3 regions of the Gemmobacter sp. 24YEA27 genome follow, and region 2 is predicted to be linked to each of the others. Evidence: riboswitches for the same ligand, from Rfam matches in the RefSeq annotation. Region 2 holds a riboswitch; each other region holds the start of a gene.
What was found. Region 2 has a riboswitch for cobalamin ahead of QNO18_RS02910 (DUF1636 domain-containing protein). Riboswitches for the same ligand answer to the same signal wherever they lie in the genome.

Region 1: it holds a riboswitch for cobalamin, as region 2 does, so the genes downstream of both, QNO18_RS10590 (aromatic ring-hydroxylating dioxygenase subunit alpha) here and QNO18_RS02910 (DUF1636 domain-containing protein) in region 2, are expected to answer to the same signal.
Region 3: it holds a riboswitch for cobalamin, as region 2 does, so the genes downstream of both, QNO18_RS15695 (TonB-dependent receptor) here and QNO18_RS02910 (DUF1636 domain-containing protein) in region 2, are expected to answer to the same signal.

The regions. Positions count from the first base shown of each region.
Region 1 covers NZ_JASJPW010000001.1:2,115,450-2,121,441, reverse strand. Annotated here, with positions in the region: gene QNO18_RS10620 (ThiF family adenylyltransferase) at 1-238, opposite strand, end outside; gene QNO18_RS25670 (hypothetical protein) at 187-342, opposite strand; gene QNO18_RS10615 (thiamine phosphate synthase) at 339-935, opposite strand; gene QNO18_RS10610 (thiazole synthase) at 932-1,696, opposite strand; gene thiS (sulfur carrier protein ThiS) at 1,698-1,892, opposite strand; gene QNO18_RS10600 (FAD-dependent oxidoreductase) at 1,889-2,866, opposite strand; gene thiD (bifunctional hydroxymethylpyrimidine kinase/phosphomethylpyrimidine kinase) at 2,863-3,663, opposite strand; TPP riboswitch at 3,737-3,843, opposite strand; cobalamin riboswitch at 3,984-4,199, shown strand; gene QNO18_RS10590 (aromatic ring-hydroxylating dioxygenase subunit alpha) at 4,326-5,576, shown strand; gene QNO18_RS10585 (hybrid-cluster NAD(P)-dependent oxidoreductase) at 5,579-5,992, shown strand, end outside.
Region 2 covers NZ_JASJPW010000001.1:574,280-580,271, reverse strand. Annotated here, with positions in the region: gene QNO18_RS02920 (cobyric acid synthase) at 1-1,410, opposite strand, end outside; gene cobO (cob(I)yrinic acid a,c-diamide adenosyltransferase) at 1,410-2,048, opposite strand; cobalamin riboswitch at 2,085-2,291, shown strand; gene QNO18_RS02910 (DUF1636 domain-containing protein) at 2,399-2,749, shown strand; gene cobW (cobalamin biosynthesis protein CobW) at 2,751-3,779, shown strand; gene cobN (cobaltochelatase subunit CobN) at 3,788-5,992, shown strand, end outside.
Region 3 covers NZ_JASJPW010000001.1:3,155,393-3,161,384, reverse strand. Annotated here, with positions in the region: gene QNO18_RS15700 (hypothetical protein) at 11-1,357, opposite strand; gene QNO18_RS15695 (TonB-dependent receptor) at 1,368-3,509, opposite strand; cobalamin riboswitch at 3,619-3,814, opposite strand; gene pdxY (pyridoxal kinase) at 4,064-4,918, shown strand; gene QNO18_RS15685 (diguanylate cyclase) at 5,164-5,992, opposite strand, start outside.

The DNA.
Region 1 (5,992 bases), 1.5 Mb from region 2:
GATTGGCCTCTGCCACCAGGTCGGGCGCATTTTCAGGATCGCAACGCGCGACCAGCGCCGTCACCTGACAGTCAGGGTTCAGCAGCCGCAGTGCATTTGCGACAAGTGCGGCCTTCGGCGCGCCGATCCCGCCTGCATAAAGCGGCTGGCGGTGCAGGTTGCTTTCCTCGGCGCGGTCCGGGTCGATCACGGTGATACGCCCGATTCCGGCGCCGGCCAGATATTGCAGCGCCGGCACGCCCAGCCCCCGGCCCCCACGACCAGCAGATGCGCCTGGGCGAAAGCCGCCTGCCCCCCGGCCCCGATCCCGGGCAGCAGGGTCTGGCGCGCATAGCGGCTCATGCCGTCACCTCAAGCCAGTGCCGCACCTGTGCCTCAGGGTCGGGGTTCAGCGTGATATCGGTCACCACCGAAACCAGATCCGCCCCGGCGGCAAAGGCCTCTGCCGCGCGCGCAGGCGTCATCCCGCCGATCGCCACCAGCGGGATATCCCCGATCCGCGCTTTCCAGACGGCGAGCTTTTCCACCCCCTGCTGATGCCATTTCATCTGTTTCAGGATCGTCGGCCAGACCGGACCCAGCGCGATGTAATCCGGGCCCAGCGCCAGCGCGCGCGCCAGTTCTTCTTCATCATGGGTCGAGATACCGAGCCGCAGCCCGCCGCGCCGGATCGCTTCAAGATCGGCGGCATCAAGATCCTCCTGTCCGAGATGGATCCAGTCACAGCCTTCCTCGATTGCGAGCTGCCAGTGATCATTGACCACAAGGATCGCCTGATGCGCGCGGCACAAAGCCTGCGCTGCGCGGATCTCAAGACGCGTCTCGTCCTCGCTGCGATCCTTGACCCGCAGCTGCACCAGCCGAACCCCAAGCGGCAGCATCCGCCCCACCCAGGCAGCAGAGTCGAAAATCGGATAGAAACGCGGCAGGGTCATGCGAGAAACGCCCTCCCCAGCACGGGTGTCGAGGGCGCGGCCATATCGCGTGGCTCCATCGGCTGCGCGAGATAGGCCATCCTGCCCGCCCGGATCGCCCCGGCCATGGCCCCGGCCATCCGCGCCGAATCGCCGGCCTTCGCCACCGCCGTATTCAGGAGCACCGCATCAAAACCCAGCTCCATCGCCCGCGCCGCATGGGAGGGCAGCCCGATCCCGGCATCGACCACCAGAACCTGATCGGGAAACTCTGCCCGCAGCACGCGCAGCCCATATTCGTTCATCAGCCCCCGCCCCGAGCCGATCGGCGCCCCCCAGGGCATCAGCACCTCACAACCGGCCTCGACCAGGCGCGCACAGACGCCAATATCCTCGGTCGTATATGGAAAGACCTTGAACCCGTCGGCAATCAGGATGCGGGCGGCTTCAACAAGGCCGAAGACATCAGGCTGCAGCGTATCGGTATGGCCGATCACCTCGAGCTTGATCCAGTCTGTCGCAAACAGCTCGCGCGCCATATGGGCCGTGGTCACGGCCTCCTTCACCGTATGGCAGCCGGCGGTATTGGGCAGGATCTTCGCGCCAAGATCTGCCACAAGCGCGCGGAAGTCACCGCCACCTCCCTGCTCGCGGCGCAATGAGACCGTAGCGATCCCGGCCTCAGAGCTGCGAAACGCCTCTTCCAGGATCTTCGGCGATGGATATTGCGCCGTGCCCAGCATCAGCGAGCTTTCAACAGCAGTCCCGTAGAATACCGGCATCTCAGCCCCCCTGCATGGCGGCGAGAACCTCGACCCGGTCGCCCTCTTGTATTTCTGTTTCCAGCCGCGCGGCTTTGGCGATGAAGACCTCATTCACCGCAGTCGCCACGGCCGGGCCAAAGCCCTGTTCCTCAAGCAAAGCGGCCAGGGTTGTCGCCCCGGTCCGCCTTGCCTCTCCATTCACGAAAACTCTCATATCCTCACCTCATCCATGAACTCGGGCTGCGCGCCGGTCTCGAGATGTTCCGCTACCATCCGCGCGCAGGCGGGCGAGAGCAGGAATCCGTGGCGGTAGAGACCATTGGCAAAGATCATATCCCCCCGGCGCCGGATCCTGGGCAGATTGTCGGGGAAAGCGGGGCGCGCGTCAGAACCGGTCGCGATCAGCTCGGCCTCGCCAAAACCGGGATGGATCGTCCAGGCCGCCGCCATCAGCTCCATCATCGACCGCAGCGTGACCGGCCCGCGCCATCCGCTTTCGATCATCGTGGCGCCAAGCATGAAATGCCCGTCGCCGCGCGGCACGATGTAAAGCGGGATACGCGGATGCAGCAGGCGGACCGGGCGCGAGAGGCTCACGCCCTCGCAGCGGATCAGCAGCATCTCACCGCGCACACCGCGCAGATCGCTGAGACTGTCGCGCGCCGCGAGCCCCCGGCAGTCGATGGTCAGCGGCGCCTCTGCCGGCTCGGGTGTTACCATGATCCCCCGGGCCGCGAGCCGGCGGGCCAGTTCGCCAAGCGCCGCGCGCGGGGCCAGATGCGCTTCGGTTCTGAAGAAGAGCCCCTCGCGGAAACGGCCTCCCAGATCGGACTCAAGCTGCGCGATCCCGTCCCCGCCAATGGCCTGGTGCCCTTTGGTCAGCCGCGCAAAACGCGCCAGATCGCCCCGGTCACGCGGATCGGCCAGAACCAGCGTCCCGGCCCCGGTAACCAGCCCGGTATGGGATTGCCACCAGGCGGCCGCGCCGGCCCCAAGCCGTTCAACCGGCTCCTCTGCCGATTCCGCCTCGCAATATGGCGCCAGCATACCACCGGCCCACCAGGAACAGGCCTGCGGCCCGGGGCCGCCGGCCGGGTCAGAAATCGTGACCTCATGACCGCGCGCCGTAAGTTCGCTGGCCATCACAAGGCCCATGACACCGGCCCCGAGAATATGGACGCGGCTCATGATTGCGGCCAGAGCGCGTGGAAATGATGCACCGGCCCATGGCCGGAACCGATTTGCAGCGCATCCGCCGCCCGGATCGCCCCCTGGAGCCAGCGATGCGCCCGCGCCACCGCATCGGGGACAGCCATCCCCTGCGCCAGCCCGGCCGCAATCGCTGCGGCATAGCTGCATCCTGTGCCATGCGTATTTTTGGTCTGCTGGCGTTCTGCCGTGAACACATGGGATACAGGGCCGATCAGCAGATCGCGACACTCTTCCCCCCCGGCATGACCGCCTTTCATCAACACCCAGGCCGGCCCGAGCGACAGGAGCGCGCGCCCCTGCGCTTCCTGCGCCTCATGGCTGCTGGCCGGGGCCTCGCCCAGTAGATCTGCCGCTTCGGGCAGGTTCGGGGTCAAAACCGTCGCGAGCGGCAAAAGCGCCTCGCGCAGTGCTGCGACAGCCTCGGCCGCGAGCAACCGGTCACCGGATTTCGCCACCATCACCGGATCAACCACCAGGGCCAGATCGCGCCCTTTCAGCGCCGCCGCCACGGTCGCGACCAGTTCCGGATCGCCCAGCATCCCGATCTTCACCGCACCCACGGCAAGATCATCGAACACCGCCTCCAGCTGCGCCCGAACCAGCCGCGCCGGCAGGGCCATCACCGCGGTCACCGCCCTTGTGTTCTGGGCCGTGATCGCAGTGATCACGCTGGCGCCATAGACGCGCATTGCCGCGAAACTTTTAAGATCGGCCTGAATCCCCGCGCCGCCGCCGGAATCGGACCCCGCTATGGTCAAAGCTATCGCCGTCATCATGCCCCCAATGACCGGCGAAAAGATTTGGGGACACTGATGCCCGGGCAGGCCACAACGGGCCGCCAGAGACACGATCAGACCACCCGTTCCCTCCGCCGGTATGAACCGGATCAGGTTCGATGGGTTAGCCTTGCGGCCTCTCAGCCCCGGTTTCCCGGGACACCCCAACGAGTAAGTTGCCCAATCGTTAAGCGGAGCATTTTCGTTTGGCAACCGGCAAAATCCCGCTTTCTGCGCGAATGAGGCTGCTTACGGGGCCGCTGTCTGTTCCGCTTTGCGACATGTCGCAAACAGACAATCCCGCCCGCCGCACTGTGATCAATTCAGCCTCGCAAGGTGCCGCTGGCGACAGCGGAGAATTGGGAAGCCGGTGCGGTCCCGCAAGGGGCCAAAGCCGGCGCTGCCCCCGCAACGGTAGAGGCTGAGAGGCGCGACAAGGACCACTGGGCGGAGGAGCCCGGGAAGGTGTCGCGACCAGGGTTGAAAAGACCGCTCGCCAAGCCCGGAAACCAGCCTTGCACGAGATGTCGAGCCGCGGTGGGCGGCGAAGCGGCAACCGGCTCGCGGGTCCATCCCCGCGCGGGCCCTTCGCCGCCTGTTGTCCATCGCACGTCAAACCTGCCCGTGCGACCCGCCCGGGCTAACGCGAAGGACAGCAAATGCTGAGCCAGTCCGAAACCCTTTCCCGCCTGCTGGCACGCCGGAGCGGCTATGCCTTAGAGCGCGATTTATATTGTGATCCCGGGGTGTTGGAGGCCGATCTTCAACATATTTTGTATCGTGAATGGCTCTTTGCCATTCCGGGCTGCGAGCTGGAGAAACCCGGCGCCTTTGCCACGCTGCAGATCGGCGCCTATCCGGTGGTGATCATCAAGGGCAAAGACAATCGCATCCGCGCGTTCCACAATGTCTGCCGCCATCGCGGTCAGCGGCTTTGCGCGAAGACCAATGGCGCGACGACGAACCTTGTCTGCCCCTATCACCAATGGACCTATGACCTCGAGGGCAAGCTTATTTTCGCCCGCGATATGGGCGAGGATTTCGACCCTTCGAAGTTCGGGCTGAAGAAGGTGCACTGTGTCGATCTTGGCGGCATGGTTTTCATCTGTCTCGCCGAAGTGCCCCCTCCCATTTCCGACCTCGCGCCGAAGCTGATGTCGTATCTGGCCCCCTCGGGCCTTGCCGATGCAAAGGTCGCTTTCAGCTCGACCATCGTCGAAAACGGCAACTGGAAACTGGTGATCGAGAACAACCGCGAATGTTATCATTGCGGCGGCGCGCACCCGTCTTTGTGCCGGACCTATTCCGACAACCCGCGTATGACGGCGATGGAGGGGCCTGATTCGGCCTCGCCCGACATTATCGAACACTGGAAGCGCTGCGAGGCGGCCGGCCTGCCCTCGCGCTTCACCAACCACCCGCAGATGCAATGGCGGCTCGCCCGCATCCCCCTGCTGAACGGCGCCGAAAGCTATACGATGTCGACTAAGGCGGCGGTGGCGAAACGCATGGGCACCATGCCCTTCAACGATGCCGGCAGCCTTCTGTTCTTCCACTACCCGAACAGCTGGAACCATTTCCTCGGCGATCACGCCATCGTCTTCCGCATCCTGCCGATCAGCCCGACCGAGACGCAAGTGACCACGAACTGGCTGGTCCATAAGGATGCGGTCGAGGGCGTCGACTATGATCTCGAAACCCTCACCCGCGTCTGGCTCAACACCAATGACGAAGACCGCCAGGTGGTCGAGGAAAACCAGAAGGGCATTCTCTCTCCCGCCTATGAGCCCGGGCCCTATTCCCCGATCCAGGAAGAAGGGGTGATGCAATTCATCGACTGGTATGCCGGCATCATGACGGAACGCCTTGGCCCCGTTTCCGGCACCGGCCCGGCACTGGCGGCGGAATAAAAATGGGAAAGCAACAACTTAACTGGTCTGTGAAGCCCTGGGATGATGCAGAGCATCTTGAATGCGCCATGGTCGTGCCCGAGACGCCGGATACCGCCACCTTCACCTTCCGCGCGCCCTCGGGGGCCTGGTTCGACTATCAGCCGGGCCAGTTCGTGACGCTCGACCTGCCGGTTGATCCGAAAAAAGGCGCCAGGGGCAATGTCCAGCGCACCTATACGATCTCGTCTTCGCCATCGCGGCCACTGTCGATCTCGGTCACGGTGAAAGCCCAGGCGACGTCTGTCGGCACGCGCTGGATGCTTGATCACCTGAAGCCGGGGATGAAGATCAAGGCTTATGGCCCGGCGGGGATCTTCAGCTCGCACCGGCATCCGGCAAAGAAGCATCTCTTTATCTCGGCCGGATCGGGCATC
Region 2 (5,992 bases):
ATCGGCAAGGCGATCAAGGATGCGCTCTACTTCGGCGCCGTATCGGGTTGCGCCGGCGGTGATGCCGAAATCCTTCAGCCAGGCGGCGCGGAAGGCGTCACTGGTGAATAGCCCGTGGAGATAGCTGCCCTCGACCCTGCCATCGGGCGAACGCGCGCCTTCCGGCTGGTCGCCGAGATACGCAAAGGGACGGGCGCGGTCAGGGCCTTCGGTCCGTCCGATATGGATCTCATAGCCGGTCACATCGAGGCCGGTGGCGGCATGGCGGGCCGTGACCCGTGCCAGCCGCTTGTCGCCCGACATCACCGTTTCCACATCGAGAAGGCCAAGCCCCGGCGTCACCCCCGGCGCGCCTTCGATCCCATCGGGATCGGCGACCGAGTGGCCCAGCATCTGATAGCCGCCGCAGAGCCCGAGGATCCGCCCGCCGCGCCGGTGATGCGCGAGAATGTCTATATCCCAGCCCTGTTCGCGCAGAAACGCCAGATCTCCGCGTGTCGATTTCGACCCGGGGATCACCACAAGATCACTATCGCCGGGGATCGCCTGACCGGGAAGGATCATCGAAACCGTCAGATCCGGCTCCAGTTTCAGCGGGTCGAGATCGTCGAAATTCGCGATGCGGCTGAGAGCCAGGCAGGCGACCTTTACCCGCCCCTTGCCCGATGGCGCCAGGTCGAGCGCATCTTCCGCCGGCAAAAGCCGGGCATCGCGAAACCAGGGCAAAACGCCAAAACCGCGCCAGCCGGTACGGTCCCCGATCAGCCGGTAGCCATCATCGAACAATGAGGGATCACCGCGAAAGCGATTGATCAGAAAGCCCGCGATCTGCGCGTTATCGCCTGCGTCCAGCACGGCCTGGGTGCCGACGATCTGCGCGATCACGCCGCCGCGGTCGATATCACCCGCCAGCACCACCGGCACGTCGGCCGCCAAGGCAAAGCCCATATTGGCGATGTCATTCCGCCTCAGATTGACCTCGGCCGGGCTGCCGGCGCCTTCGACAATCACCAGATCCGCCTGAGCCCTGAGGCGGCGGAAGCTCTCCTGCACTGCCTCGGCGATCTTCGGCTTCAGGCCAGCATAATCCTTTGCGCGCACCGAGGTCAGGCGACGCCCCTGCACCACCACTTGCGCGCCGGTATCGGTTTCAGGCTTCAGCAGGACCGGGTTCATATCGCTATGCGGCTCCACCCCGCAGGCCAGCGCCTGCAGTGCCTGGGCCCGCCCGATCTCGCCCCCGTCCACTGTGACCGCGGCATTGTTCGACATGTTTTGCGGCTTGAACGGCAGGACCGTCAGCCCCCGCCGCCGCGCCACCCGGCAAAGCCCCGCGACCAGCAGCGACTTGCCGACATTCGAGCCTGTGCCCTGGATCATCAGCGCGCGGCCAGGCGTCTGGCCAGACATCAGAACTCTACCCCGGCCTGGGCTTTAACCCCGGCGCGGAACGGGTGTTTCACCATCGCCATTTCCGTCACCAGATCGGCCAGTTCCACCAGTTCCGGCTTTGCATTGCGCCCGGTCAGCACGACATGGGTCATCGGGGGTTTCTCATCGCGCAGAAACGCCAGCACCTCGGCCAGAACAAGGTAGTCATAGCGCAGCGCGATATTGATCTCGTCCAGCAGCACCATGCGGTTCCGCTCGTCCCGGATCAGCTCTTTCGCCTTTTCCCAGGCGCGCGCCGCTGCGGCGCGGTCCCGCTCCAGATCCTGGGTCTCCCAGGTAAAGCCCTCGCCCATCGTGTGGAACTGGCAGAGACCTCCGAAATTCTTCAGGATCAGATCGCGCTCACCGGTCGACATCGCGCCTTTGATGAACTGCACCACGCCGCAGGGCATTTCATGCGCGATGCAGCGCAGGATCATCCCGAAGGCGGAGGAGCTTTTGCCCTTGCCCGGCCCGGTATGGACGATGATCAGCCCCTTCTCGCCGGTCTTTTCCGCCATCATCCGGTCGCGCGCGGCCTTGATCTTCGCCTTTTTTGCGGCGTGGCGGGCAGCATCTTCCGCAGGATTTGCGGCGGGATCGGGAGCATCGGTCATTCCTGGCCTCGCTTGACATTCGGTGGGTCTGGTGGCTTGGCTGTGGCCATCGCTGGTTCCTGCCATACAGCAGGCGAAGAGGGAATGCGACAGGCCGAAAGCCCAGACGCAGCCGCCCCCGCGACCGTGACCGGAAAGGTCGCCCAACCGCCACTGGCCACCCGGCCGGGAAGGCAGGGCGCCCGCAGGGGGATTCCCCGAAATCCGCAAGCCGGGAGACCTGCCAGCGCCGGTGCGGCCCTTCGGGGCGCGCATCATTCGTAACGGGCGGCCGGGGTGAGCCGCGGGTCTGGTGGTGCTTTTGCCCGCCACCTGTTCCCCGCGCAGCCACAGCCATGCCGGAGGGGCAAATGGCCGGAGAAACCGAGCTTGTGGTCTGTACCACATGCAGATTGCCGGGCAGCAGCCCCGAGGCCATACGCGATGGCGCGCGCCTCTCTGAGGCGCTGACCGCCAAAGGTGTGGCACATCGCCGTCAGGAATGCCTGTCTGCCTGTTCCAATGGCTGCGCCGTGGTGTTTCGCGGCCCGGGCCGCTGGACCTATGTCCAGGGCCATCTCGACCCCGATCTGCATCTGAACGACCTCGTCACCATGTATCACGCCTTTGCGGCGACGCCCGATGGCATCGTCCCCTGGCGTGCGCGGCCCGAGGTCATCCGCAAGAACACAATCGCCCGTATCCCTCCGATGGAGCTTTGACATGTCCGCAGACAAATCCCTGGAAAAAACCCCCGTCACCGTGATCACCGGCTTTCTTGGCGCCGGGAAAACCACGCTGATCCGGCACCTGCTGCAAAACCCGGGCGGGCGGCGGCTCGCTGTGCTGGTGAATGAATTTGGCGATGTCGGTGTTGATGGCGACCTGATCCGCGACTGCGCCGATGCGAATTGCCCGGAAAGCTCGATTGTCGAGCTCACCAATGGCTGCATCTGCTGCACCGTTGCCGACGAGTTCATCCCCTCGATCGAAAAGCTGATGGCGATGGAGCCGCGCCCCGATCATATCGTGATCGAAACCTCGGGCCTTGCGCTGCCGAAACCGCTGCTGAAGGCCTTCGACTGGCCGGCTTTGCGCTCTAAAATCACCATCGACGGTGTGGTGGCGGTGGCCGATGCCGAAGCGGTCGCCGCCGGCCTTTTCGCCCCGAACCCGGCACAGCCCGGCGCGGCGGAGGCCGATCACGAGACGCCGCTTTCCGAGGTCTTCGAAGATCAGATCGCCTGCGCCGATATCGTGCTTTTGTCCAAGGCCGATCTCGCGGGGGATGCCGGTATCGCAAAGGCGAAAGCCGTGATCGAGGCCGAGGCGCCGCGCCCTCTGCCGATGCTGCCTTTGACCGAAGGCGTGATCGATGCGCGTGTCGTGCTGGGGATCGGCGCGGCTGCCGAAGACAGCCTGAATGAGCGCCCCTCGCATCACGATGGCCATGATGATCACGATCATGACGATTTCGACACGATCGTGGTCGATCTGCCCGAGATCACCGACCCGGAGGCACTTGCGGCGAAAGTCTCGGCCCTGGCAGCCGCGCAGAACATCCTGCGCGTCAAAGGCCATGTGGCGGTCGAGGGCAAGCCGATGCGCCTTCTGATCCAGGCCGTCGGCCCGCGTGTGCGTCATCAGTTCGACCGGCCCTGGGGCAACCAGCCCCGCCGCTCGCAGCTTGTCGTGATCGCGGAACATGGCAATATCGACGCGGCCGCCGTTCGGGCCGCTCTGGGGGCATAAGGCGCCTGATGCACGTCCTCTTTCGCGAAAGCCACGGTCTGGAAGAGACCGATATGCCGCAGGATCTCGGGCAGACGCCCGGGGATCTTGTGGTGCTGTCGTTTTCCGACAGCGACCTCGGGGCTTTTGCGGCAGGGTGGAAGCGGGGGCGCGAGACGCTGCCCTCCCTCAGGCTGGCAAACCTGTCGCGGCTGACGCATCCGCTCTCGGTCGATACCTGGATCGGGCAGACGCTGACCGGGGCGAAAGGCGTGCTGATCCGGCTGATCGGCGGGGTGAATTACTGGGCTTACGGCGTCGAACAGGTCTCTAACATCGCCAGATCACGCGGGATCGCGCTGGCGCTCCTGCCGGCGGATGGTCGCCCCGACCCTGCACTGGATGCCGCCTCGACTTTGCCGGTGGCCACGCTGCGGCGCCTGTCCGCGCTGTGCGATACCGGCGGGGCGGTCGCGGCCCAGGGCGCGCTGGCGCAGCTCGCGCTTGCGGCGGGTCTCTATGCCGGGCCGGTGCCCGGCGCGAAATCGCTGCCGGGCTTTGGCTTCTGGCACCCGTCTGCCGGCGTGCTCCGTGACCTGCCACATGGCGAGACGCCGCTTGTCCTGATCCCCTTCTATCGTGCCTGGGCCGCCGCCGGCGACACCGCTGCCATCGACGCCCTGATCCTGGCGTTCGAAGCCGCAGGCTTTCGGGCATTTGGCGCGTTCCTTCCCAGCCTCAAGGACGAGGCCGCCGCCCGCTGGCTGCGCGAGACCCTCCCGTCGCCTGGACTGAAAGCGCTGGTCAATGCCACCGCCTTTTCCGCCCGCGCCGCCAGTGGCTCACCGCTGGAGGCCGCCGGTGTGCCGGTCTTCCAGGTGATCCACGCCACCTCCACCCGCGCCGCCTGGGAAGGGGCCGGGCGCGGCCTCTCGCCTGCCGATCTGGCCATGCATGTGGCGCTTCCCGAGGTCGATGGCCGCATCACCGCCGGCGTGATTTCGTTCAAGGACGAGGCGCCGCGCGACCCGGATCTGCAATTTTCCCGCACCAGCCACGCGCCGGACCCCGAACGTATCGGGGCCGTGGTCGCGAAGGTCAGAGCCTGGATCCGCCTCGCGTCAGAGCCCCCGGCCAGCCGCCGCATCGCGATGGTTCTCTCGACCTATCCGGGCAAATCCTGGCGCATGGCTCATGCCGTGGGCCTTGACGTTCTGGCCTCGGCCGAGGCGATGGCCGAGGACCTCTGCGCCGCCGGTTTCAGCATTCAACCCGGTGCTCCGCTTGATCAGGCGCTGCAGTCCGAGACCATCGCCTGGCCGCTTTCGGCCTATCGCGAGGCGCTCGCCCGACTGCCGGAACCCCTGAAAACCGCCATAACAGAGACGCATGGCCGCCCAGAAGACGATCCGGCGATCCAGGCCGGCGCCTTCCATTTCCAGGCGACGCGGCGCGGCAATCTTCTGATCGCCCTGCAGCCCGAACGCAGCCGCAGCCCGGATCGTGACGGCGAATATCACGATACCGGTCGCATCCCCGGCCACGCCTATACCGCTTTCTATCTCTGGCTGCGGCAGGGCACAGATGCGCTTCTCCATATCGGCGCCCATGGCACGCTCGAATGGCTGCCCGGGAAGGCGGTCGCCCTCTCCGCCGCCTGCTGGCCCGAGGCGCTGGTCGCGCCGCTTCCCGTGATCTACCCGTTCATCGTCAATGACCCGGGCGAGGCCGCTCAGGCCCGCCGCCGCATTGGAGCCGTCACGCTCGGTCATCTGACCCCGCCGCTGGCGGATGCCGCAATGCCCCCGGCGCTGGCCCGGCTTGAACGCCTGCTTGATGAATATTCCACCGCCGATGGCCTCGACCCGGCCCGCCGTGACCGGCTGATCGCCGCTATCCGTCAGGAAGCGCAAAGCGCGCATGTCGAACAGGATCTTGACATCCCGGAAACCGCCTCCCCCGCCGAGGCGATCCCCAGGATCGACCGTTTCGTCTGCGACCTGAAAGAAAGCCAGTTCGGCGAAGGCCTCCACATCTGGGCCCGCGGCACACCTTTTCATCTGTCCGAAAATATCCTCGGGGGCCACCCTTCCGGGCCCGGGGGGGCAGACAGCCCCCGGGGCCAGCCATCCGGCGATCCCGACTCGCTGACCTCCGAACGCGACAACCTCATCGCCGCGCTCAACGGCCAGCCAGTTCCGCCCGGACCCTCCGGCTCGCCCTGGCGGGGCCGC
Region 3 (5,992 bases), 2.6 Mb from region 2:
GGTCGCGATCTCAAGACCGGGGCGGGAAAAGGGCATTGTCTCCAGCCAGAGGACCGGCGCGATCCGTTCCAGCCCTGCCTGCGGCCCGCGCTGCCAGTCGGCGGCAATGATCAGATCGGGGCGAGGTGAAACAGCAGCTCCATATTCGGCTCATTGAGCGGGCCGAGGTCATGCAGGCCATCGGGCAATGCCGGAACGCCGACGAGGCGGCGATAGAGCGGCAGATTGCCGGCGGCGAGCGGGTGAGCCCAAGCGCCAGCGCGGTTTCGGTCAGGATCAGTTCGGTCGTGACAAAACGGGGCGCGTGCGCATCCTGTGCACGGGCCCCGCGCGGCGCAAGGGCCGGAAGGAGCGCAGAAACCCGAGCGCCAGTGCCCCGCGCCGCGTCAGAGGGGGGAAGGGGGTCATGTCTGGCTCCGGACCGCAGCCAGAAGCGGGCGGTCATAGCGCGAGAGCCAGGCTTCGGCGGGGCTGCGCCGGTCTCGGCGAGCCATTGGCGCAGGGTGACGCGGATGACGGCCTGGGCGTGGCGGTCGGGCTTCTGCCCGGGCGCATCGGTTGCCTCGGGCGGCAGGCCGCTTTGCAGCCGCGCGCGGGTTGCGGCTTTCAGCGTCGTCAGGTCGGGGCGGCCATGGCGCGCGAGGATAGACTGGAATGCGGCATGGAGATCGGGATCGAACGGGCGGCGCTGCCCCGGGCGCACCCGCGCCGGATGCGGCGGGAAGATATGGGCAAAGGGCAGCCAGCCCTCTGGTACCGGCGTGGTCGCGGCATGGGTCAGGCCCCGGATCCCGGCGGAAGGGATCGCATGGATCGGGCAGGCGCCATCCGCCACCCGCTCGGCGCGCAGAAAAGGCGTCTCGGCAATCCAGTCACCCGGAAGCGCGGCCAGCGCCTCGCGGCAATCGTTCCAGTGCTGGCCGGCCAGCAGCAGAGCCTGGGCGCGGGCCGTCGCTGCAGGTCGAAAGAAACAGCGAAGCCCGGCATGGCCCAGCCCCAGATCAAGCGCCGGTGCGCCTTGGTCTGCGGCGACCAGGGCCGCGTCATCCGCGACCACGGTAAGGTGGCGGTCGCGGGGGCGGGGAGGCAGCCCACCTGCCTCGCAGAGCGCGATCCCGTGGTTCCAGCCCCTCGGCTCGCTGCTGAGGGTCTCGAATGCGAGAAGCTTTGCGCCGGGGGTGAGACGGGCGCGCCCGGTCTCACCTTCCAGCACCAGTGCCCCGCCGATCATTTGCGGGATACCGGTCAGGTCAAACCCCATGAACCCTGCAAGGGTGCCGATGCTCCACAAATGCCCTTCGGCCCCGAAAAGCCGGGCAAGCAACGCGAAGGTCTCGTCTTGTGAGGCATCGGTCATGGGCGCACTTTCAGAACTTCGAAGTCAGCTGCAACTCGAACCGGCGCGGCGCACCGAGAACCACCTGACCCTTTTCGGGGTAGAGATATGCCGCATAGCTCTTGTCGAAGAGGTTCGTCACGCGCAATGACAGGGTCGAGGTCTCGCCCGCCTGCCAGTCAAGCCCGGCATTGATCAGCGAGAAACTGCCGCGTTTCTCGGTATTGGCGTAATCATACCAGGCCTTGCCGACGAATTGCACACCCAGATGCGCGGTCCAGGCATCGGCGAAATCCCAGGATGCCCAGAGATTGGCCGAGGTTTCCGGCACGAGGATCGGCACATTCCCCGAATAATCCACCCAGGAAAAGGTGTTGAAATCGAAGAAGGTGAAATCGTCAAACCGCGCTTTGGTGCGGGCGATATTGCCGCTGAGCCGCAGGGTGTCGGTCACCGTGGCGCTGGCTGCCAGCTCGATCCCGCGTGAGGATTGCTGCCCGGCCTGTTGCAGCGTGAAAGACCCCGGCGCCAGCACCGGCACATTGCGCTTCACGATATCATAGGCGGTAAGCGACCATTCGGCGCGGCCATCGGCAAAGCTCTGGCGCAGCCCGATCTCGAATTGTCGCCCCGTGGTCAGGTCGAAATCGCGGAAATTCGCGGCGTAATCCATCAGCGGCACGTTCACCGGGTCGGTGGACCAGGCCAGCTGGCCGTAAACCACCGTGGTCTCAGTCGCCGCCCAGCTGAGCGCGACCCGCGCTGATGGAGAGTTGTAGCTGGCGTCAAAGCTCGTGGCGGGGTTTGCGACACCCTGGCGGCTCAGATCGAACCAGTCCTGGCGCAGGCCAAGGCTGAGCGCCAGCCCCTTGCCAAGCTCGGTGCGGTTTTCCAGAAAGATCGCGCGCTGGTCTAGGGTCGAGCGGTATTGCGCCACCGGGGTCAGGCCGGTGGGGAAACGACCGGGGCGCGGGTTGAACGGATCGACCGTGACCGAGCCGAAGCTGAAGGCACTGGCATAGCTGGATTTCGAGCGGTTCAGGTCAAAGCCGATCACCGTATGGCTGTCATAGCCCGCGATCCCATGGCGCAAGCCTGCATCCAGCCGGAAGCCGGTCTGATCCTGATCCTGGTCGATGGCGACGAATTCGCCGACCGATACCGTATCGGTCACCGGATCCCATTCATAGGTTTCAGCATTGCGGAAGCTGCGGTCAGAGCCGATGCGGTAAAGCACTGCCGACACGCGGACCGCGTCCGACGGCGCCCATTCGGTTTTCAGCTGCAGCCAGTGATCGGTGAAGTCGGTCTTCGCGTCTTCAACATTGTAGTTCAGCGCCTCGGTCCCCGCGACGAGGATCCCGTTGCGCAAAGGCGTGCCATAATAGGCCATCGGCTCGCGCTTTGCGTAATCGGCGGACAGGGTGAAGGTCAGATCAGGCGTCGCCTTCCAGCTCAGCGCGGCGGTCACGGCGCCGAGACTGTCATCCGCACCGTCGATCCAGCCGTCAGATCCATCCGCGATCACCGCGACGCGGTAGGAAAGCGTGTCCGAGAGCGAGCCGCCACTGTCGGCGCCAAAGCGCAGCCTGCCATCTGACCCCGCAAGCGCGGTCAGCAAATGGCGCGGCGCACCGTCAAACGGGCGTTTGGGCATCGCATTGACGAAACCGCCAATCGCGCCATGGCCATGGATCACCGAGCCGCCGCCTTTCAGGACCTCGAATTCCTCGATCAGCCAGCTGTCGACCGGGAAAGAGATATTGCCGCGCCCGGGAAACTGCCTGGTGCCGTCAAACAGCATCATCACCGAGCTCGTGCCCTGAAAGCCGCGCGCGGCGAAGGCATTGTCATAACCCGGTGCAGCGATCGAGGTGACCCCGGTTGCGGTCTGCGATACGGCGGAGGCGATCGAATGAAGACCGCGTTCGGCCATGGTTTCGGTGCCGATCACCTCGACGGCAGCAGGGATGTCGCGGATTTTTTCGCCCAGCCGGCTGGCGGTGGGCGCGGTGGCGTCAAGCCCCTGGCCTGCGTCGTCATCGACCGGCAGCCAGATGGTGCCAAGGCCGATGGTGGTCTCTTCTGCCAGCGCCGGCGCAGCGGCGATGGGGGTGAGAGCGGTAAGTGTCAGCAAAAGCCGCACAGATGTGCGGCGGGAAATGGACGGCATGAATTTTACCCCGAAAGGCGTTTTGCACGTCACTGCAGACTGCAAGGAACCGACGGGCAATCACCCGCATGTCATCCTTGCCATCAGGAACCCCCGCCCGATGCGCCTGCCCGTGAATATGGCCGACGGCAGGTCTCCTGGCTCGCGGGTCAGTGGGTTTCGCGCCTTCCCAGGGTCCATGAACCCCAGTGGCATATCGCGAAACCCTCGCCGCTCACAGTTGCGGGGGCAGCCGCAGATCGGGCGGATGCCCTGCTGCGTTCCCTCTTTCCTCCCTCGCGGGAACCGTCGCCTCTGCGCTACCCGCCGGGGTGGTGGTCTGTCAACGCCCGTTATCACGGGCGCGTTATAAGGGGGCATCCGGGACCCCTTGTGAGGAGCCTGTCCTGAGGGGCGGGGCGGGCGGTTGCCGTTCGGCCCCCGTCTTCATTTCTTTGCAGAAATTTCCCCAAAGCCCCGTGGTTTACCCCATGGTCTTTTGCGCGCGGGCGGATGTAACCTCTGCCCGCGCGCGCCGGGCCATGACCGGGATCCTGCGCAGGAAGGACATAGCCATGCAGACCCCGCCTTTCGTCATTTCGATCCAGAGCCAGGTCGTGTTCGGCCATGTCGGCAATTCGGCGGCGCTGTTTCCGCTTTGCGCGGCCGGGCTGGAGGTGGCGGCGATCCCGACGGTGGTGTTCTCGAATACCCCCGATTACCCGAGCCTGCGCGGTCGCGCGCTGCCCGAGGATTTTTTCGCCGATCTGCTTCTGGGCGCGATGGAGCGTGGGTTGCCCGAACGGGCCGATTACATCGTGACGGGCTATATCGGTTCGGCCGCGATCGCGCATCTGGCGGCGGAATTCATCGCAAAAGCGCGCGAGATCAACCCGCGACTGGTCTATCTCTGCGACCCTGTGATCGGCGATGCCGGCCCGGGGCGCTATGTGCCCGAAGCGGTGGTGGCGGTGATCCGCGACGAATTGCTGCCGCTGGCCGATCTGACCACGCCGAACCCGTTTGAGCTGTCGCTGTTGTCGGGGCAGAAGATTACGCGGCCTGAAGATCTGGCGCTGGCGCGGGCGGGGCTGAACCTGAGGCCTGGTGCGCGGGTAATTGCGACCGGATGCGTGCTGGAAGACAGCCCCGAGGGCTGTCTTGAAAGCGTTGTGATCACGCCGGACGGCGTGAGCCGTCACCCCGCGCCGCATTTGCCGCTGGCGCTGTCGGGGACCGGGGATCTGTTCGCGGCGCTGATCATTGCCGGGCTGGGGCGCGGTCGTTCCCTGGCCGATGCCGTTGTTTTTGCGCAAAAGCTCACCGGGATTGCGATGGGGGAGGCGGCGGCGCTCGGACGGCAGGAGGTCATGCTGAGCAGCGCGGAATTTCTGGCGGGCCTGGCAGAGCTGGCGGCGATCCGCCGCTGACCTCGGGTACCGGGCCCGTCCGCGCTGTTCTGCCTGTGGGGATGTGGCATCGGTTTCCGCCAGCTGTCTTCCTGACCAGGGCGCAGGGGCCGCCAGCAGGTCTCCTGCACAGACAGGTGCGGCGCTGCCTGGTCTGAGGATGCGAGGGCGAGGTCTGGTGCCCGGTTTTGGCAAGGCGCTGGACGCGGGCTCTTCCGTCCGCGCCATATCACCGGGGCGCCGCAGGATGGCGGCAAGAGGTGGCGTCACACAGAGGAATGGCTGAGCGTTACGACATTGCGGCCCAGGGTTTTCGACCGCAAAAGCGCGCCATCGGCCGCATCCACCATGGCAGTGATATCCTCGGAAGGCGCCATCGGGCCGCCGCCGGTTTTCACGCCGATGGAAACCGTCACGCTGAGCGTGACCCCATTGCCGCCATCGACCGGCGTGGCGCCGACCACGCAGCGCAGCCGTTCGGCAATGCGCTGCGCCTCGGCGGCGGTGGTTTCGGGCAGGGCGATCAGAAACTCCTCACCCCCGATCCGCGCCAGCATATCATCGATCCGCAGATTGTCGCGCAGGCGGCGGACCACTTCGACCAGGACAGTGTCGCCGGTGGTGTGGCCATAACAATCATTGACGGATTTGAACCGGTCGAGGTCGATTACCAGCACCGCGAATTCGCTGCCCTCGACCGCCGCCTGTTCGGCGATGCCTGCCAGGCGCGGGAAAGCATAGCGGCGGTTATAGGCACCGGTCAGCGGGTCGATGATCGCAAGCCGCAGCCCGGCCTCGATCGAGCTCCGCTCGGCATCGGCCTGTTGCTTGCGCCGCAAAAGCAGGCGGATGCGCAGATCCAGCTCTTCGGCGCTGACAGAAGGGTCGATCACGTCATGGGCGCCCATATCGAAGGCGAGCGCGGCGGTGTCACTGGTTTCCGGCGCCAGGATGCAGAACATGCTGTGGCGGAAATGCGAAATGCCGGAAAGCTGGGTCATCAGCCGCAGACCGCCGCCATGGGTGCCGGTATCGGCCTCGATCAGGAAGACATGGGTATGGGCCGCCTGTTCGCCATAGCTCGCCACTTCCGCA